DNA from 4 places in the Lentzea sp. NPDC036949 genome. Region 2 is predicted to be linked to each of the others. Evidence: riboswitches for the same ligand, from Rfam matches in the RefSeq annotation. Region 2 holds a riboswitch; each other region holds the start of a gene.
What was found. Region 2 has a riboswitch for cobalamin ahead of ACZ7CD_RS15870 (CbtB domain-containing protein). Riboswitches for the same ligand answer to the same signal wherever they lie in the genome.

Region 1 (4,933 bases), on a different contig from region 2:
CACGATGCTCAACGACGTCTTCTCGTACCGCAAGGAGATCCAGCACGAGGGCGAGGTGCACAACATGGTGCGCGTCGTCGAGAACTTCCTCGGCGTGCCGCAGAGCCGTGCCTTCGAGCTGACCTACGCGCTGATGGACGCCCGGCTCGGCCAGTTCGTGCGGTCCGTCGAGACCGACCTGCCGAAGATGTTCGACGACCTGGCCCTGGACGCCGGCGCGCGGGCCGGCCTGACGCGGTACGCCGACGAGCTGAAGGACTGGATCGCCGGGATCATCCACTGGCACGAGGAGACCAGCCGGTACGACGAGGCCGGCGCGCTGCCGGTGGGCCGGCTCCCGGTCTTCCACCGCGGTCCCACCGGTCTGGGCACCGCGGCCGCCCGGCTCACCTCCCGAACGCCGGGCTGAGCCCCCGGTCAGCCCCGGTCAGCCACTGACAGCCGTTGGTCAGCCCCCGGTCAGCGCACCCCGCCACGGTGTGCGCATCGGCCACTCCACAGGGGGAGCACCATGACGAACGTCCTCATCTCCGGCGCCAGCATCGGCGGTCCGGCGCTGGCCTACTGGTTGCGCCACCACGGCTTCGACGTCACCGTCGTCGAACGCCACCGCGGCCTGCGCCCCGGCGGCCAGGCCGTCGACGTCCGCGGTCCTGCGCTCGACGTGGTGGAGCGGATGGGCCTGGGGGACCGGTTGCGGTCCATGACCACGGGCATGCGCGGCATGAGCGTGGTCGACGAGGAGGGCACCGAGCTCCACCGCTCCACCGAGCACACGCTGACCGGCGGCGACCTCGCCAGCCCCGACGTCGAGGTCATGCGCGACGACCTGGCACGCCTGCTGTTCGACGCGGTGGAGGGCGTCGAGTACCTCTTCGACGACACCATCACCGCGATCGACGGCACCCGCGTCACGTTCGAGCGGGCCGCCCCGCGGGACTTCGACGTGGTCGTGGGCGCGGACGGGCTGCACTCGAACGTCCGGCGGCTCGTGTTCGGTCCCGAGGCGCAGTTCGTCCGCCACCTGGGCACGAACCTCGCCGTGTTCACCGCGCCGAACTTCCTGGGCCTCGACCACTGGCAGGTGTTCCAGCAGGGCGAGGTCGTCGGCGGCGGGGTCATGAGCGCCCGCGCCAACGCGGAGTGCCGGGTCTACATGGGGTTCTACGGCGAGGTGGACTTCGACCACCGCGACGTCGAGGCCCAGCGGCGGCTGGTGGCGGAGAAGTTCGCCGACGCCGGGTGGGAGTGGCAGACCGCGCTCAAGCACATGTGGGAGGCGCCGGACTTCCACTTCGACGCCATGGCGCAGGTCCGGATGCCGTCCTGGTCGCGCGGCGGCGTCGTGCTGCTCGGCGACGCCGGCTACTGCGGTTCGCCGTTGTCCGGTCAGGGCACGAGCTTGGCGCTCGTCGGTGCGTACGTGCTGGCTGGCGAGCTGAGCGTGAACCGCGAGACCGCGTTCCAGCGCTACGAGGAGCTGCTGCGCCCGTACGTGACGGCCAACCAGGACATGGCGCTGAAGAACCAGGCCAACGGCGGGCAGCCGACCGAGGAGTTCGCCGCGGTCGTGAGCTCCTTCCAGCTCCCCGGCCGCTGATGGCCCGGCTCACAGCCATTTGACTCGGGGTGATCCCTCCCGCACGATCGGGTGGACAACAGCATCCGCACGCCGCGGGGGAAGCCGGTGGAACTCCGGCGCTGACCCGCAACGGTGACAGTCCGAATGCCCGTGGCGCGCGGTGGCTCCATCGACCCGTCGAGGACAGCGGGGCAGGGGGAAGAGCAGTGATCCGGACATCCGCGCTGGCCGCAGTGGTAGCGGCCGCGCTCGTCGTGACACCGGCCGCTCAGGCGGCCGAGCCGCCGTCAGCGGGAACGTGGCTGGCCGGCCAGTTCGTCGGTGGCGACCACCTGGTGAAGGGGCCGGACCTCGTCGACCACGGCCTGACCGCGGACGGCGTGTACGGGCTCGCGGCCGCCGGTGTCGGCCGGTCGACGGCGGTGCGGGCCGCGGCGTGGCTCGCCGAACCCGAGCAGTTCCAGTACTTCGCAGGCGACGGCGAGGCCGAGTCCTACGTCGGTGGCCTGGTGAAGCTCGCGCTGGTCGCGCAGGCGCTGGGCACCGACCCGCACGCGTTCGCCGGTGCCGACCTGCTCGAACGCCTTGCGGCGCTGCGGGAGGAGTCCGGCCGCTACCGCGACCGCACCGACCCCGACTACGACCAGACCAACGCGTTCACGCAGGCGCTGGCGATCATCGTGCTGACCCGCGCCGACCAGCCGGTGGCGCAGCCGGTCGCGTTCCAGGTGTCCACGCAGTGCGCGGACGGCGGGTTCCCGATCTCGTTCGGGCAGCCGGTCTGCAAGTCCGATGTGGACGCGACGGCGATCGTGCTGCAGGCGTTGCAGGCGGCGGGGGAGCCGACGGCGTCCGCGCGGGCGCTGGACTGGCTGGTGGCGCAGCAGAAGGCGGACGGCGGGTTCCCGTCGGCGTTGCAGGGCTCGAACGCCAACAGCACCGGCCTCGCGGTCGGCGCGCTCGTCGGGGGCGGCCGGACGGTGGTCGCGGACCGGGCCGTGGCGTACCTGCGGTCGTTGCAGGTCGGCTGTGCCGGACCGGAGGCCGCTCGCGGCGCGATCGCCTACGACAGCACGGGTTTCGAGGTCTACGGCGCCGTGCGCGCGACCACCCAGGCGATGCTCGGCCTGGCCCGCAAGGGCCTCGCCGACGTGTCGTTCGCCGGTGCCACGCCCGGTGTGCCCGCGGTCGACTGCGCGACCCCGCCGACCACCACGCCCCCGTCGACCACCGCACAGCCGACCGTGCCGCCGACGACGACCGCTCCGGTGACCACCTCGTCGACGGCCACCCCGGTCGCTCCCGCGCCGGCCGGTCCGACGCCCCCGGCCACTCAGCGGCTCGCCGCGACCGGCCCCGAGGAGGCCGTCGCGCTGACCCTGCTCGGTTCCTCCGCGCTGCTCGCCGGCGCCGTGCTCGTCCTCGTGTCCCGTCGTCGGAAGGTTGGTGCGTGATGCGCCGCATCCTCGCTGTCCTCGCCCTGGTCGCGAGCTCGTTCGTCGTCGCACCCGCCTCCGCCGCGGACTGCGCGGGCGTGAAGGTCGTGGTGGACTTCACCGCGCTGGGCGGCGGCGTCCAGACCGGCTGCGCTCCCGGCGACCCGGCCACCGGTCTCGCCGCGCTGACCGGCGCGGGCTTCACGTACTCGTTCGTGCCGCGCCAGGCCGGTTTCGTGTGCCGGATCAACGCGCTGCCGAACCCGTGCACCGCGCCCACGACCAGCGCCTACTGGTCGTACTGGCACGCCTCGCCCGGCGGTTCCTGGGCCTACAGCTCCGCGGGTGCGGGCAGCTACGACCCGGCGCCCGGCAGCGTCGAGGGCTGGGCGTTCGGTGCCGGCACCGCCCCCGGCGCCACCCCGTGACGAGGTTCTTCTGCGTGCTGGCACTGGTGATCGCCGCGGCGGTCCCGGTGCCGGCTCAGGCGGCGGGCTGTGACGGCGTGACCGTCGTCGTCGACTTCCGCGGTCTCGGCGGTGGTGTGCAGCAGGGGTGCGCGGCGGGCAGTCCGGGCTCCGGGGTGGCGGCGCTGGCGGCGGCCGGGTTCAGCTACGCCTACGCGTCACGGCAGCAGGGGTTCGTCTGCCGCATCAACGGCAGGCCGGGCACCGACACCGACAGGTGCGTCACCACCTCGCCCGCCACCGCGTACTGGTCGTACTGGCACGCGCCACCCGGTGGTTCGTGGTCCTACAGCAACCAGGGCGCGGCGACCTACGTGCCGGCCCGCGGCAGCGTCGAGGGGTGGGCGTTCGGGGCGGGGGAGCAGCCGGGGATCGCCCCGCCGGCCGCACCCGCCCCACAGCCACCGGTCCAGCAGCCGCCCGCTCAGCAACCGCCTGCCCAGCAGCCTCCGGCCCAGCAACCGCCCGCACCGCCGCAGGTCCCCGTGACCCCGCCTGCCGGGCAGCCGTCCACCACTGCACCGCCCTCGTCCTCTGCCGCGACGACTTCGGCGTCGGCTTCGGAGCCGTCTTCGAGCACGTCCGCCGCCGTGACCTCGGCCGCGGTCGAGGAGAAGGCGCAGCAGCAGGACCAGGAGCCGGGTAGTCCGTTGTGGACGGTGCTCGGCGTGCTGGCGATCGGCGCGCTGGTCGTGGCGGGACTGCTCGTGGCCCGTCGCCGGCGCAGCGCGGAAGAGTGAGCGCTCGGCGGGGGTTCGCGGCGTGAGGCTCCACTCCGGCGCGTGGTGGCTGTGGGCCCTGGGCCTGGCCACCGCCGCCAGCCGCACCACGAACCCGTTGCTGCTGGGCCTGGTCCTGGCGGTGGCGGGGGTCGTGGTCGTGACGTGCCGCGCGAACACGCCGTGGGCGGGAACCTACGGCGTGTTCCTCAGGTTCGGTCTGCTGGTCATCGGCCTGCGGGTGCTGCTGCACGTGTTCCTCGGCGGCATCGCGGGCCCGACGACGTTGTTCACCCTGCCGCAGGTCCCGTTGCCGGACTGGGCGCAGGGCATCCGCATCGGCGGACCGGTGACCGCGGAGGGGCTGGTCTTCGCGCTGTACCAGGGGTTGCTGCTCGCCACGATCCTGAGCTGTGTCGGCGCCGCGAACGCCCTCGCCAACCCGAAACGCCTCCTGCGTTCCCTGCCCGCCGCGCTGTACGAGGTGAGCGTGGCCGCGGTGGTGGCGCTGACCGTTGCGCCGCAACTGGTGTCGTCGGCGCGTTCGGTCCGCAGGGCCCGCCGGTTGCGCGGTGACGCGGCTCGTGGCGTGCGCGCGATCCGCACGCTGCTGGTGCCGGTGCTGGAGGACGCGCTGGACCGCTCGCTCGTCCTCGCCGCCTCCATGGACTCGCGCGGCTACGGCCGCACCGCCGGCATCTCGCGCCGCGACCGCGCGGTGACCGGCGC
Region 2 (4,933 bases):
TCGCGTTCCACCTCGTGACGATGGGCCAGCCGATCGCCGACTACGCCAACGAGCTGTTCGGCAAGAACGCGTATCGTGAGTACCTGGAGGTCCACGGACTGGGGGTCCAGCTCACCGAAGCGCTGGCCGAGTACTGGCACAAGCGCGTGCGCGAGGAGCTCGTGTGGCCGGCGGGCGGGTCAGTGGCCCAGGAAGACCCCGCCGCCGTCGAGGAGTACTTCAAGCTCGGCTACCGCGGCGCGCGGTACTCGTTCGGCTACGGCGCCTGCCCCGAGATGGAAGACCGCCGGCGCGTCGTCGACCTGCTCGACCCGGCCCGCATCGGCGTCACGCTGTCCGAGGAACTCCAGCTCCACCCGGAACAGTCCACCGACGCCTTCGTGGCGCACCACCCGGAGGCGAAGTACTTCAATGTCTGACCCGCAAGCTGTCCTGTGGGACATGGACGGCACGCTGCTGGACTCCGAGAAGCTGTGGGACATCCCGCTCTACGAGTACGCCGAGAAGCTCGGCGGGATCCTGTCGCTGGAGACCCGCGAACGCATGGTCGGCAGCAACGTCCCCACGACGATGCGCCTGCTGTTCGCCGACGTCGGCATCGAACCGACCGACGCCGACATGGCCGACGGCGCCGCGTGGATCTCCCGCCGCACCGAGGAGGTCTTCCGCACCGGTCTGCCGTGGCGTCCGGGCGCTGCCGAGGCGCTGCGCGCGGTGCGGTCGTCCGGCGTGCCGATGGCGCTGGTGACCTCCACCGAACGGTCGCTGACCGAGGTCGCGCTCGACACCATCGGCCGCGACCTGTTCGACGTGACGGTGTGCGGCGACGAGGTGGACGGTCTGAACAAGCCGCTGCCGGAGCCGTACCTGAAGGCGGCGCGGTTGCTCGGCGTGGACGCGGCCGGGTGCGTGGCGGTCGAGGACTCGCCGACCGGTGTCGCCTCTGCGGTGGCGGCCGGGTGCACCGTGCTGGTCGTGCCGTGTGACGTCGAGGTGCCGGCGGGGGAGCGGCGGGTGTTCCGCGACTCCCTCGTCGGCGTCGACCTCGAAGTGCTGCGCGCTCTTTAGAGAGCCGCGACGGGTGCCTTCGCCCGGCGTGTCGCCGGATCGACCAGCAGGCCGAACACCACGCCGAGACCGATGTGGAGCGTGGCCAGCTGGGCGAGCGAGCTGAGGCGGAACTGCCACAGCACGGCCACCGGCATGTCCGCCGGGATCGTGTCCGGCGGCGCGGGGAACGCCACCAGCACCACCGCCACCGCCGCCACGACCGCGAGCAGCACCGCGGTCACGCGGACCGGGTGCGGCTGCGCGGCCAGTGCCGAGGCGAGCCAGCTCGCTCCCCAGACGATCGCCAGACCGGCCACCACCACGCCCAGGTACAGCGCGGTGCGGTAGTTCACCGTGTCCGGGTCGCCCACCGCGGGCGGGTTCGCCGGGTACTTCAGCCACGGCAGCAGCGCCACCGCACCGAACACGGCGACTCCGAACGCGGTGCTGCGGGTGAACGGCGTGCGGTCGGCGAACCAGCGCTTCGACAGCGCGTAGGCCGTGGCGAACACCAGGCCGACGGCGATGCCGACGATCACCACGCCGAGCATGCCGCCCGCGATCTGGACGCCGCGGCTGACCAGCCCCTCCTCGCCGTGCGAGTGGGAGTGGCCGTCACCGGCGGGGGCGCGGGCCTCCTCGACGGCCAGTGCGGCGCGGATGGGGATCTCGGTGACCAGGAGCTGCACGAGCGCGGAGGCGGTACCGGCGATGGCGCCGGCCGCGAGTCCGCGCAGTGCGATCGACCTGTACGTGGTCGTCATCTGCGTGATCAGCGGATCAGTGGCAGGGAACGCCGAGGGCGTGGCGGCCGTCGTGGAAGAACTCGTGCAGCAGCTCCGAGCTCGCACCGAGAGCGAGGCCGTTCTCCTGCAGGACCAGGTAGGTGACGATCAGGCCGAGCAGTGAGACGGCGAAGGCCCACTTGGGCACGCGGACGGCGGACAGGCTTGCTGCAGGGCTCGTCATGACGGGCTCCTCCATACCTCGTGGAAGGTGAAACTCCTTACGGCGCCGCAGCCGGTCTCCTGACTCCCGGATCAACGCTGCCCCCGCGTCTTCCCAGCCCCTCGCGGGACCAGTGACGTGCTCGGCGGGGATCGCTTCCCGGTCACAGTGGCGAGGACCGCGCCGGATTTCCACCGGCTTCCCGTCACTGCGGCGCGTGCACCGTAAGGTGAACGGCGGTTCACGCACAACCGGCCATAAGAGTTGTCGTCTTCATCACTTCACAAGAGGGCAGTCCCCGCACTTCCCACCTGCGGCAACGCGGTAGTAAAGGCAGCACGACCGGCGCAGGAACGCGACCTCGCCGGGCAGGGTGACGAATTCCCCGGCACCTTCGAACGGTGGCGCTGCCATGAGCCGGTTGCCGCGTTCCTCCGCTTCCTCCGCACTCAGCGCACCCGCTCGCACCACCATTTTCAGCGCGCCCGCGATGTTCGACATCGCGTTGCCCCACAGCAGACCGCGTGCCACGGGCACGACCGCGTGGACCGCCTCCACGACCGGTGCGAGCGCCTCCGCCGGGCGCGGGCCGAGCCGCGGGGTGTCGATGCGGACGCTCAGGCCGTTGCGGCGGTGGTGCTGCCACCACAGGTTCTCCGGGCGCACGTCGATCGGCAGGTCCGTCGCGGTGAGCGGGCTGAGCAGCCGCGCGGTGTAGCTGAGGAAGAACAGGCTGGCGGCGACGCGGGGCTCGGCGGCGTTGTAGCGGGCCGCGATCGCGTCGATGGTCTCCCTGAGGGCGGGGCCTTCGAGCAGTGCCGTCCCCGGCAGCCACGAGTCGTCCGGACGGCCCACGTCCAGCGCGAAGAACGGGTTGATGCCGCGCACCTGGCGCAGCGCTGCGAGGACTTCGGCGAACTCCGACACAGATTCACGCTACTGGGTGTCCATGCAGGACAGATCACGTCCACGGGCTGGAACAGAGGTGACCGCGGTGTGGACCACCCGTCCGGAGGTGGGAGGATGTGCCCCCGTGAAGACCTTCGACTCGCTGTTCGCCGAACTGACCGAACGAGCCCGCACCAAGCCGGAGGGTTCCGGCACCGTGGCTGCGCTTGAGGCCGGCGTCCATGCGCAGGGCAAGAAGGTCCTGGAGGAAGCGGGCGAGGTCTGGATCGCCGCCGAGTACGAGTCCGACGAGAAGCTCGCGGAAGAGATCTCGCAGCTGCTGTACCGCCTCCAGGTGATCATGCTGGGCCGCGGCCTGACCCTCGACGACGTCTACAAGTACCTCTGACGGAGAGCTGACCGATGCTGCGCGTAGCAGTCCCGAACAAGGGCGCGCTCGCCGAACGCGCCTCCGCGATGCTGACCGAGGCCGGTTACCGGCAGCGGCACGAGCCGCGCGACCTGACCGTGCTCGACCCGAACAACGAGGTCGAGTTCTTCTTCTTGCGCCCCAAGGACATCGCGATCTACGTGGCGTCCGGTGACCTCGACCTGGGCATCACCGGCCGCGACCTGGCCGCCGACTCGGGTGCCGACGACAACGGTTCCTCCGTCGAGGAGCTGCTGGCGCTGGGCTTCGGCGGGTCCACCTTCCGCTACGCGGGCCCGCGGGGCACCGACTGGACGGTCGAGGACCTGGAGGGCAAGCGGCTCGCCACCGCCTACCCGAAGCTGGTCGGCCGCGACCTCAAACGCCGCGGCATCAACGCCACGGTGATCCGCCTCGACGGCGCGGTCGAGATCTCCATCCAGCTCGGCGTGGCCGACCTGATCGCCGACGTCGTGGGCTCCGGCCGCACGCTGCGTCAGCACGACCTGGTGGCGTTCGGCGAGCCGATCTGCGAGTCGGAGGCGGTCCTCGTGCACCGCGCGGGCTCGGAGCTGTCGCCGGCCAAGAAGCAGCTGCAGGCCCGCCTGCAGGGCGTCGTGTTCGCCCAGCAGTACCTGATGCTGGACTACGACTGCCCGCGCACGCTGCTGGACGAGGCGATCAGCCTCACGCCGGGCCTGGAGTCGCCGACGGTCGCGCCGCTGGCCGACGAGAACTGGGTCGCGGTGCGGGCGATGGTCCGCCGCCGCGACGCGAACCGGGTCATGGACGAGCTGGCCGCGATCGGCGCCAAGGCGATCCTGGCCTCGGACATCCGGTTCTGCCGCCTGTGATCCTGGAGCACGCCGTGCTGGACGTCCTGCCCGGACGTGCGGCGGAGTTCGAGGAGGTCTTCGGCGAGGCGCGGGAGCTGATCTCCGCCTCGCCGGGCTTCCTCGGCCTGCGGCTGTCGCGGTGCCTGGAGGACCCGAACCGGTACCTGCTGCTGGTGCAGTGGGAGTCGGTCGAGGCGCACACGGTCGGGTTCCGCCAGGGCCCGTCCTACGCCCGGTGGTCGGAGCTGCTGCACCGGTTCTACTCACCGTTCCCGGTGGTCCAGCACTTCGAGGACCTCGGCGTCTGAGGTCTGCTCGAAGCGGTCGTACCACCGGCTCACCGCACCGAGGTGCCGCGGCAGGAGCACCGCCACCACGGGCGTGCTGAACGTGCGCACCGACTGCCTCGCGGCGACCGGCACGGCCAGCACCAGGCGGTTCGGCCCTCGTCGCTCCAGCCAGCGCAGGGCGGCCCGCGCGGTGACACCGGTGGCCAGCCCGTCGTCGACCACGACCACGTCCCGCCCCTCGACCACGAGCGGCGGCCGGTCCCGCCGGTACAGCGCGGTCCTGCGCGCGGCCTCGGCCCGTTCGCGGTCGCAGCCCGCGGCCAGCTGCTCCTCGGTGAGCCCGAGCGCTCTGAGCACCGCGGCGTCGTAGATCGGCGCGCTGTCCACCGCGACCGCGCCGACCCCGTACTCGGGGTGCCCCGGCGCGCCGATCTTGCGCGCCACCACCACGTCCAGCTCGGCCCCGAGGACGTCCGCGACCTCCGCCGCCA
Region 3 (4,933 bases), 170 kb from region 2:
ATGGCCATGACGTTCGAGTTCCGCATGCCCTGCCGCACCTTGGCCCGCAGTGCGGCCCAGTCCATCGTGGACCCGCGGTCCTGCTCCAGCTCGTCCGCGGCGCGGTGCCGCGCGAGGATCTCGACCGAGTCGATCGGCAGGACGCCCCGCGACCACAGCGACCCGTCGAACGACCGGTACGCGCCGCGTTCCCGGGCCAGGTCGGCGGACGCCTCGATGGCGTAGTAGCTGATCTCCTCCATGCTGCGGTCCGCGAACTCCACGGCCTCCTGCGACGCCATCGGCGTGCCGAGCGTGAACAGCGCGTCCTGGAACCCCATCAGCCCGAGACCGACCGGCCGGTGCCGCAGGTTGGAGTTCCTGGCTTCCGGGATCGTGTAGTAGTTCACGTCGATCACGTTGTCGAGCATCCGCACGGCCGTGCGCACCGTCTTGCGGAGCCGGGCGTGGTCGATGCCGTCCTCGGTGACGTGCCGGGCGAGGTTGACCGACCCCAGGTTGCACACCGCGACCTCGTCGACCGCGGTGTTCAGGGTGATCTCGGTGCACAGGTTCGACGAGTGCACCACGCCGCTGTGCTGCTGCGGTGACCGCAGGTTGCACGGGTCCTTGAACGTGATCCACGGGTGGCCGGTCTCGAACAGCATCGTGAGCATGCGCCGCCACAGGTCCACGGCCTGGACCCGGCGGAAGACCTTGATCCCGCCACCGTCGGCCTTGGCCTCGTAGGCGCGGTACTTCTCGGCGAACTCGGCGCCGAACGCGTCGTGCAGGTCCGGCACCTCGTCGGGGGAGAACAGCGTCCACGTGCCGCCCGCGCGGACCCGGCGCAGGAACTCGTCCGGCACCCAGTTCGCGGTGTTCATGTCGTGGGTGCGGCGGCGTTCGTCGCCGGTGTTCTTGCGCAGGTCGAGGAACTCCTCGACGTCGATGTGCCAGGTTTCGAGGTAGGCGCAGACCGCGCCCTTGCGCTTCCCGCCGTTGTGGGCGAGGCCGGCCGTGGTCAGGTAGGACTCGTCGGTCTCGACCTCGAGGTCGAACACCTCGGGGACCACCTCGGTCTCCCGCACGTCGCGGACGCGCGAGAACACCATGCCCCGGTGCTCGACCCAGTCTGGCTCGGTGGTCGGGCGGCAGCCGGCGAGTTCGGCGATGCCCTCGACGGCGGGAACCCCGACGTCGAGGTCCTCGCCGGCAGAGGGGATGCCGAGGCGCAGCAGCTGGTAGCGGGCACCCGCGGCGAGCGACCGCGACGTCGTGGTGAAGTGGACCTCGACGCCGCGGGAGGCACCGCCGCTCGACTCCAGCAGGCCTTGCAGGAGCTTCCGGGTCTGGGCGTGCGGCAGGTGGGAGAACCTGCGGGCGATCCGCTTCCGGCGGTCGTCGTCGTAGAGGTCCTCAGGCGTGAACGGGAACGCGGAGGCACCCACCTCGGGTTCGGAGGCCCAGTGGATCCACACGCGGGTGTCGTCGCGGCCGTTCTCCCGGAAGGGGACACCGCGCGCCGACAGGTGCTCGCGGACGAAGTCCAGGTGCGCGTCCAGCCCGGGTTTCCCGGAGACACCCCACCGCACCCCGTCCTCCGACAGGTGCCCGCCACCGAGCAGGACGCCGTACAGACGAGCATCGTCCTCGCTGAAACCGGCGACGGGCACGACCTCCCGCGGAACCACCCTGGCGACGAGGTCACCCTTCTCCAGCCGACCGGCGTCCACCCACTCCGGCCGCACCTCGTCGCCGGCGAGCTGCTTGAGCGTCCGCGCGTTCTCCTGGCCGAGCGGCACGCCCCTGACGGCGTACAACGGGTGTCCGGCGGTGACCCTGAGGGGTGCGGCGGAGTGCTCGACCTCCACCTCGACCATCGGGTCGACCTGGTCGTAGAGCATGACGTCGGTGACCTCGCGGTAGGTGCCGCTCACCCCGAGCACGAGGTCGCCGGCCACGACGTCCCTGATCGCCTTGACGCCGTCGGCGGTGTGGACGCCGGTGTCCGGTGCGAAGCACTGGTTCACGGCCACGGCCGTGTCGTTCGCGATCTTCAGGAACGGCACCACGCCCTGCGACGTGCCGTTGGTGCCCCTGATGTGCGCGCCGATGCCGCGCACCGGCGTCCAGTCGTTGCCCAGGCCGCCCGCGAACTTCGAGAGCAGCGCGTTGTTGCTGATGCCGTGGAAGATGCCGCCGAGGTCGTCGGCCACGGTGGTCAGGAAGCACGACGACAGCTGCGGCCGGGTCGTCCCGGAGTTGAACAGCGTCGGTGTCGAGCACATGAAGTCGAACGACGACAGCAGCTCGTAGAACTCGACCGCGCGGGCGTCGGGGTCGTCCTCCTCCAGGGCGAGGCCCATGGCCACGCGCATGAAGAACGCCTGCGGCAGCTCGTAGCGGCGGCCGTCGCGGTGCAGGAAGTAGCGGTCGTACAGGGTTTGCAGGCCCAGGAACTGGAACCGGAGGTCACGGGACGGGTCCAGCGCCGATCCCAGGCGGGCCAGGTCGAACGAGGTCAGCCGGGGGTCGAGCTGGCCGCAGTCGACGCCGTGCCGCACGAACGAGGCGAAGTACGACGGGTAGCGCTCGGTCATCTCGGCGTGCGACAGCGGGACGCCGCACGCCTCGGTGCGCAGCCGGTCCAGCAGCAGGCGGGCGCTGACGCAGGAGTAGTCCGGGTCCTGCTCGACCATCGCGCGGGCGGCCATGATCGGCGCCAGGGCGAGCTCGGCGTCGGTGATGCCGTGGTACAGGTTCCGCTTGGTCTCGGTCAGCACCGCCTCGGCCGATGCGTTCGGAAGATCGGCACAGGCTTCCTCGATGACCACTGAAAGGCGGTCGGGCACGCTCTCTCCTCGCGAGCTGGGCCCAGGAGGAAAAGCGCATGCGCGCACCGTTCACCGGTGCACACAGCCGCCCTCCCTCGGGGCACCGTGTCGTGCGCGCAGGCTTGCGCGCACCCCGGTGGCAGGTCTTCGGACTCGTGGGCGTCGAACTCGCGCCTACCGGCCGTCGCTTCCCAGGTCTCGCGACCCAGTGCTTCGTTGACGGCTTTCGTTCCCACTCACCGCTGCGGGGCAGTCCCGGACTCGCACCGGGTTCCCTCTTGCCTCACCGGCCCGTTGTCCGGGCCGGTGAACCACCAGTGCGGCAGATACTACATGTGGTGGTGGGTCCTTGATCACCACCCAACATGCGTGTCCCCTGGGTAGGGTGGTCGGCGTGGGTGAGGTTCGGCCGCGGGTCTTCTACGGTGCTCTGCTCAGTGCGGGGCTCGCCTCCGCGTCGCTGTTCGCGGGAGCCGCGGCGCCGGTGACGAGCGGCGTGCTGGCCGGCTGCGCGGTCGCCGCGCTGGTCACGTCCCGGCGATCAGCGCGACCCCGAGGCTGATCATCACGGCGGCGATCACGCCGTCCAGCACGCGCCACGCGCGCGGCTTCGCGAACAGCGGGCTGAGCAGCCGGGCGCCGAACCCGAGCGCGGCGAACCAGGTGATGCTCGCCGTCACCGCGCCGACGCCGAAGAGCCAGCGGCCGGCGGCGATCGACCCGAGCAGCAGCACGGTGTCGAGGTAGACGTGCGGGTTGAGCCACGTCAGCGCGATCGCGGTGAGCACGGGCCGGTGCCGGGCGCCGGTGTCGGCGTGCAGGGCCTGCGGGCGCAGTGCGCGCCGCGCGGCCAGGAACCCGTACCCCAGCAGGAAGAGCCCGCCCACGACCGCGGCGACGGTGACCGCCTGCGGCCACCGGGTGACGATCGCGCCGAACCCGGCGACGCCCACGGCGACCAGGACCGCGTCCGACACGGCGCACACGGCGACCACCTTCGCCACCGCCTCGCGGCGAAGTCCTTGGCGCAGCACGAAAGCGTTCTGGGCGCCGATCGCGACGATCAGGGTCATCATGGTGCCGAAGCCGAGCAGCAGGTCTGTCACGCGGTCCACGCTATTGACGCGTTCTTGATGAGGCCAGCTGAAGATTCTTACGTACCATTAGCGCTCGTGATGGACCTCGACCTGGTGCGCACGCTGCTCGCGGTGGTGGACAGCGGCACGTTCGACGCCGCCGCCACCGCGTTGCACGTCACGCCTTCCGCTGTCTCGCAACGCATCAAGGCGCTCGAACAGCGCACGGGCCGGGTCCTGCTGGTCCGCGCCCGCCCGGTGCGGCTCACGCCGTCCGGTGAGGTGATCGTCCGCTACGGTCGGCAACTGCTGGCGCTCGACCAGGACCTCGGGGCGGCGCTCGGCGAGGACGCGGTCGTGCGGGTGCCGATCGCGGTGAACGCCGACTCGCTCGCCACCTGGTTCCTGCCCGCGCTGCACCGCGTGCCGCCCGAGCTGCGGATCTCGTTCGACCTGCACCGCGAGGACCAGGACCACACGACGGCGTTGCTGCGGCAGGGAGCGGTGATGGCGGCGGTGACGTCGTCGCGCGACCCCGTCGCCGGCTGCTCGGTGCGCAAGCTCGGCCACATCCGCTACGCCGCGATGGCCGCCGAGTCCTTCGTGAACCGGCATGCGGCCGGGCCGTTGAAGTCGTGGCTGCCGGACGCCCCGGTCGTGGTGTTCGACCGCAACGACGACCTCCAGGACCGCTTCGTCCGCACCCTGACGCGGGGCCGCGGCGCGTCCGAGCACCGCCACCACGTCCCGTCGTCCGAGGTCTACGTGCGCGCCGTCGCCACCGGCCTGGGCTGGGGCATGGTGCCGCCGCAGCAGGTGCTCGACGGCCTGGTCGACCTCGCTCCCGGCCGCACGGTCAGCGTCCCGCTGTACTGGCAGCAGTGGAAGCTCGACTCGCCCGCACTCACCGCCGTGGCCGAGGCGGTGGTGGCCGAAGCCGCGCAGGCGCTGCGCTGAGTCCCCGGGGTGGGGCGACGCGCCGCCGAACCGGGCTCGCGCTCCCGGCCGGGAACCTGTCCGGCGCCTGAGAGCACCCTGTCG
Region 4 (4,933 bases), on a different contig from region 2:
CGCGCGAAGGCCTCGATGGAGGCCGGGTTGCGCGGCGACTCGACCAGTGCGGCGTACGGCAGCGCGTAGAACCGCTTGTTCCGCACGGCCGGCGAGTTCTGCAGCGGTGCGTAGCCCTCCAGGAACCGCTGCTTCTCCTGCGGGGTGTTCGCCTCGCCGTCGGCGTAGTCCACGATGAGCACGACGTCGGGGTCGCGCTGCACGACGGCCTCCCAGTTGACCGTGGTCCAGCTGTCGTTGAGGTCGCCGAAGACGTTGTCGCCGCCGGCCTTGGAGATGACGTCCTGCGGGGCCGCGTTCCTGCCGGAGGTGAACGGCTGGTCCTGGCCGCTGTCGTAGAGGAACACCTTGGGCCGCGGCTTGCCGGCCATCAGCCTGCCGGCGTTCTCGATCTGCTGCTGGTAGCCCTTGACCAGCTCCTCGGCCCTGGCCTCGACCCGGAAGATCTTCCCGAGGTTGCGCAGGTCCGTGTAGAGCGCGTCGAGGGCGGGCATGATGCCGCGCTGCTTGCCCACGCCGTTGCGGCACGCCTCGGTGAGCTGGTAGGTGGCGATCCCGAGCTGCCGCAACGCGTCCGGGGTGAAGCCGGTGCTCTCGCTGAAGCCGTAGTTCCAGCCGGCGAACACGAGGTCGGCGTTGGCGCCCTGCACGACCTCCTTGGAGATCTTGTCGGACAGGTGCTTCGCGCTGTCGAAGTCGGCCTTCCACGGCGAGGTCCGCACGTCGACGGTGTCGATGCCGTTGACGACGTAGCCGGCCATGCGGTCCTTGAGGCCCAGCGCGAACATCAGCTCGGTGATGCCGGTGTCGTTGGTGACCACTTTGGACGGGACCTCGTCGTAGGTCACCTGCTGCCCGCAGTTGGTGACGGTGACGGGTTCGGTCGCGGAGGTGTCCTGCGCGACCGTGGCGCCGCACCCGGAGACGAGCAGCAGGGCGGCGGTGACGAGTGCGGTTCTCACGGGGTGACCTCCTGGTCGAACAGGAGCTGGGGGGCTCCTGTCGTGGGGTGGGCGACCACGTGTGCGGTGACGTGGAAGACCTTGGCGACGAGCTCGGGCACGAGGACCTCCGCCGGGGTGCCGGAGGCGACCACCCGGCCCTCGTCGAGGACGTAGAGGCGGTCGCAGTACGACGCGGCGAGGTTGAGGTCGTGCAGCACGGTCAGGACGGTGACGCCGAGTCCCCGCGCGAGCGCGAGGACGTCGAGCTGGTGGCGGATGTCGAGGTGGTTGGTCGGCTCGTCGAGCACGAGCACGCGGGGTTGCTGGGCGATGGCGCGGGCGATCAGCACCCGCTGGCGCTCCCCGCCGGAAAGGCTGAGGAAGCTGCGGGCGGCGAGGTGTCCGACGTCCACTGTGGCCAGAGCATCGGCGACGACAGCGGCGTCGCGCACGGGGTCGCGGTCGTGCGGCAGCCGGCCCATCTCCACGACCTCGGTGACGGTGAAGTCGAACTCGACCTGCGACTCCTGGGTCAGCGCGGAGAGGTCGCGGGCGAGGCCCTGTCGCCTGTGGACGTTCTCGCCGTCGAGCAGGACCGCGCCGGCGTCCGGTCGCAGCGCCCGGTAGACGCAGCGCAACGTCGTCGACTTGCCGCTGCCGTTCGGCCCGACGATGCCGACCACCTCGTCGCAGGCGTGCAGCGTGATGCCGGAGATGATGTTCCGCACGGTGACGTCGTGCACCTCGACGCGCATCAGCGGCCTCCGAAGACGTACGCCCTGCGGCGCATCAGGAAGATGAAGCACGGCACGCCCAGCGCGGCCGTGATGACGCCGAGCGGCAGCTCCTCGGGTGCGGCGAGCATCCGCGCGGCGACGTCCACCCACACCAGGAAGCTGGCACCGGCCAGCGGTGCGAGGGCCAGCACCTTGCGGTGGTCGGCGCCCACGACCATGCGCGTGAGGTGCGGCAGCATCAGCCCGACGAACCCGACGGCCCCGCTGACCGCCACCAGCACCCCGGTCATGGCCGCGGTGACGACGAAGAGGTGCGTGCGGAACCGGTTCACCCTCACCCCGAGCGTGGTGGCGGTCTCATCGCCCATCGCCAGCGCGTTCAACGGCCGCGCCTTGGCCATCAGGTAGGCGATGCCCAGCGCGGTCACGACCGTGGCGACCGGCAACGACCTCCAGTCCGCCCCGCCGAGGCTGCCGAGCAGCCAGAACATCGCCGCCCGCGCCGCCTCCCCGTGCGGTGCCTGGAACACCAGCAGCATCGCCACGGCCGAGAACCCGTAGGCGAGCGCGGTGCCGGTCAGCACGAGCCGCAACGGCGTGAGCGCCCCGCTCGACCGCGCGGTGAGGTAGACGAGCGCGGTGGCACCGAGCCCGGTGAGGAACGCCCCCGTCGACAGCGCGTACACGCCGAGCCCGGACAGCACCCCCATCGTCGCGACCGCCGTGGCACCCACGCTCGCCCCCGAGGAGATGCCGAGCACGTACGGGTCGGCCAGCGCGTTGCGGACCATCGCCTGGATCGCGACGCCGACCGCGCTCAGCCCCGCGCCCACGACGGCGGCGAGCAGCACGCGCGGCAGCCGGATGTTCCAGACGATGTGGTACTGCCCGGCGAGGTGGGCGGGCACGGTGCCGCCGGTGACCGCCTGCCACAGCAGGTCGGCGGTGACGCCGAAGGGGACGGAGACGGGGCCGAGCGCGACGCCCGCCACGATGCTGATGACGAGCACGCCGACGAGCGCGCTGATCTTCCCGATCACATGTGCCCTTCCCGCAGTCCACGGCAGGAGTTGGAGTCCTATGTCTGCCGTGTGCGGGCATTCGGGCTCGTCCCCTGGCCGGGGACCTACCGTTGCGGGTCAGCGCCGGACTTCGACCGGTCTTCCCCCACGCACGACTTCGGGTGACCCTACCTGCGCAAACAGGAAGTTCGAAAATTTCTCCGCTGTGATGTCGATCCGGCGGGGTGCCCGTTCGACCTGTGGACGTCAGCGAGCAGGGCACAACGCAGGGAGACCACCGTGAAGTACATGCTGATCATGCGCGCCACCGACGAGGCCTACGCGAACATGGGCGAGCTCGACTTCGACAAGATGCTGGAGGTCGTGGGCGCGTTCAACGACGAGCTGATCCGGGCCGGGGTGCTGCTCGCCGCCGAGGGCCTCGCCGACCCGTCCGAGGGCGTCGTCGTCGACTTCTCCGCCGAACCGGCGATCGTGACGGACGGCCCGTACGGCGAGACCAAGGAGCTGTTCGGCGGCTTCTACCTGCTCAACGTGTCCTCGCTGCAGGAGGCGGTCGAGTGGGCGAAGCGGATGCCGATGGCCGGGCCCGGGTTCAAGACCGAGATCCGCCGCGTGCCGACGATCGACGAGTTCCCGCAGGACAACGAGTGGATCCAGAAGGAGCGCGCCTGGCGCGAGTCCACCGCCCAGCTGTGAAAGTCACGCGGGGACCTTTCGTGCTCTACAAGAGTACGAAAGCTCCCCGCGTGCACTACAACGGTCAGCCCGTGCGGACGTTCGAGGACACGAGGGCGGCCAGGCGGTCGCCGATCGCGTACGTCGCGCCCGGCGACTGGTGGTCGCGGGTCGCCAGGTCGAACGCCACGGACGCCTCGATCCGGCGCGACGCCTCGTGCTCGCCGAGGTGGTCGAGCAGCAGCGCGACCGACAGCACGGCGGCCGTCGGGTCGGCGATGCCCTGGCCCGCGATGTCCGGTGCCGAACCGTGGACCGGCTCGAACATCGACGGGTTGCGCCGCGTCACGTCCATGTTGCCCGACGCGGCCAGGCCGATGCCGCCCGTGACGGCGGCGGCGAGGTCGGTCAGGATGTCGCCGAACAGGTTGTCCGTCACGATCACGTCGTACCGGGCGGGGTCGGTGACCAGGTGGATCGTGGCCGCGTCCACGTGCTGGTACGCCACCGTCACGTCCGGGTGCTGCAACGAGACCTCCTCGACCACGCGCGACCACAGCGAGCCGGCGTGCGTGAGGACGTTCGTCTTGTGCACCAGCGTCAGGTGCCGCCGCGGACGGGCCGAGGCGCGCGCGAAGGCGTCCCTGACCACGCGCTCCACGCCGAACGACGTGTTGAGCGACACCTCCGTGGCGATCTCGTGCGGGGTGTCCTTGCGCAGCAGGCCACCGTTGCCCGCGTACGGGCCCTCGGTGCCCTCGCGGACCACCACCATGTCGATCTCCGGCGGGTCCGCGAGCGGGCTGCGGACGCCGGGGTAGAGACGGGCGGGGCGGAGGTTCACGTGGTGGTCGAGCTCGAACCTGAGGCGCAGCAGCAGGCCGCGCTCCAGGATTCCGCTCGGCACCGACGGATCGCCTACCGCTCCGAGCAGGATCGCGTCGTGCTGGCGGAGCTCACCGAGCACCGACTCGGGCAACAACTCTCCCGTGGCGTGCCAGCGCGCCGCGCCGAGGTCGTAGCGAGTGATCTCGGCCGCCGGAACGACCTCGTTGAGGACCTTCAGGGCCTCAGCGATGACCTCGGGCCCGATCCCGTCTCCTGGGATCACTGCGAGCCGCATCCACACACCTCCCAGGTGTCAGTCCCCAATTGGTGGGACTACTTTCCTCCGCGAAAGGTTACCGGCACCACGGCCGCTCGCCGCATGCCGGACACCCCATCGGGGTGTTATCTCCCGTACTGCGGGACACCCACACGGCCCATTCCGCACTTTCGAGTGTCACTCGATCGCAGGAACAGGGTCGCGTCAAGGGGTGACGCCCGGCAGTTCCACGCAGTAACCCCGCTTTCCCCGGAACGCACGCGGGGACCTTTCGTACTCTCTGAGAGTACGAAAGGTCCCCGCGTGGACTTCAGCAAACGTCGGAGGAGAAGGGGCTAGGAGCGGCCGCTGGCCCGCACGGTGACGACAGAGGCGCGGTCGCCGGTGGCGTTGTGGTGGTTGAGCACCAGCAGGCCCTCGGACTTGTCGAGCTCCAGGGCCTTCGCG

Region 1: linked by a shared signal. The riboswitch ahead of ACZ7CD_RS30010 (LPXTG cell wall anchor domain-containing protein) and the one ahead of ACZ7CD_RS15870 (CbtB domain-containing protein) in region 2 are both predicted to bind cobalamin.
Region 3: linked by a shared signal. The riboswitch ahead of ACZ7CD_RS16685 (ribonucleoside-diphosphate reductase subunit alpha) and the one ahead of ACZ7CD_RS15870 (CbtB domain-containing protein) in region 2 are both predicted to bind cobalamin.
Region 4: linked by a shared signal. The riboswitch ahead of ACZ7CD_RS09860 (FecCD family ABC transporter permease) and the one ahead of ACZ7CD_RS15870 (CbtB domain-containing protein) in region 2 are both predicted to bind cobalamin.

The regions. Positions count from the first base shown of each region.
Region 1 covers NZ_JBVJRA010000012.1:127,724-132,656, forward strand. The annotation lists gene ACZ7CD_RS30000 (terpene synthase family protein) at 1-409, shown strand, start outside; gene ACZ7CD_RS30005 (FAD-dependent monooxygenase) at 512-1,600, shown strand; adenosylcobalamin-variant (AdoCbl-variant) riboswitch at 1,669-1,740, shown strand; gene ACZ7CD_RS30010 (LPXTG cell wall anchor domain-containing protein) at 1,789-3,036, shown strand; gene ACZ7CD_RS30015 (hypothetical protein) at 3,033-3,446, shown strand; gene ACZ7CD_RS30020 (hypothetical protein) at 3,461-4,225, shown strand; gene ACZ7CD_RS30025 (CbiQ family ECF transporter T component) at 4,248-4,933, shown strand, end outside.
Region 2 covers NZ_JBVJRA010000005.1:75,039-79,971, reverse strand. The annotation lists gene metH (methionine synthase) at 1-419, shown strand, start outside; gene ACZ7CD_RS15880 (HAD family hydrolase) at 412-1,068, shown strand; gene ACZ7CD_RS15875 (CbtA family protein) at 1,065-1,814, opposite strand; gene ACZ7CD_RS15870 (CbtB domain-containing protein) at 1,831-2,019, opposite strand; cobalamin riboswitch at 2,052-2,226, opposite strand; gene ACZ7CD_RS15865 ((2Fe-2S)-binding protein) at 2,275-2,925, opposite strand; gene ACZ7CD_RS15860 (phosphoribosyl-ATP diphosphatase) at 3,032-3,295, shown strand; gene hisG (ATP phosphoribosyltransferase) at 3,310-4,170, shown strand; gene ACZ7CD_RS15850 (antibiotic biosynthesis monooxygenase family protein) at 4,167-4,460, shown strand; gene ACZ7CD_RS15845 (phosphoribosyltransferase) at 4,416-4,933, opposite strand, start outside.
Region 3 covers NZ_JBVJRA010000005.1:243,147-248,079, reverse strand. The annotation lists gene ACZ7CD_RS16685 (ribonucleoside-diphosphate reductase subunit alpha) at 1-2,834, opposite strand, end outside; cobalamin riboswitch at 2,938-3,147, opposite strand; gene ACZ7CD_RS16680 (hypothetical protein) at 3,211-3,378, shown strand; gene ACZ7CD_RS16675 (LysE/ArgO family amino acid transporter) at 3,344-3,892, opposite strand; gene ACZ7CD_RS16670 (LysR family transcriptional regulator ArgP) at 3,992-4,849, shown strand.
Region 4 covers NZ_JBVJRA010000003.1:78,990-83,922, reverse strand. The annotation lists gene ACZ7CD_RS09870 (ABC transporter substrate-binding protein) at 1-962, opposite strand, end outside; gene ACZ7CD_RS09865 (ABC transporter ATP-binding protein) at 959-1,699, opposite strand; gene ACZ7CD_RS09860 (FecCD family ABC transporter permease) at 1,699-2,721, opposite strand; cobalamin riboswitch at 2,757-2,899, opposite strand; gene ACZ7CD_RS09855 (YciI family protein) at 2,983-3,402, shown strand; gene ACZ7CD_RS09850 (3-isopropylmalate dehydrogenase) at 3,467-4,504, opposite strand; gene ACZ7CD_RS09845 (S8 family serine peptidase) at 4,822-4,933, opposite strand, start outside.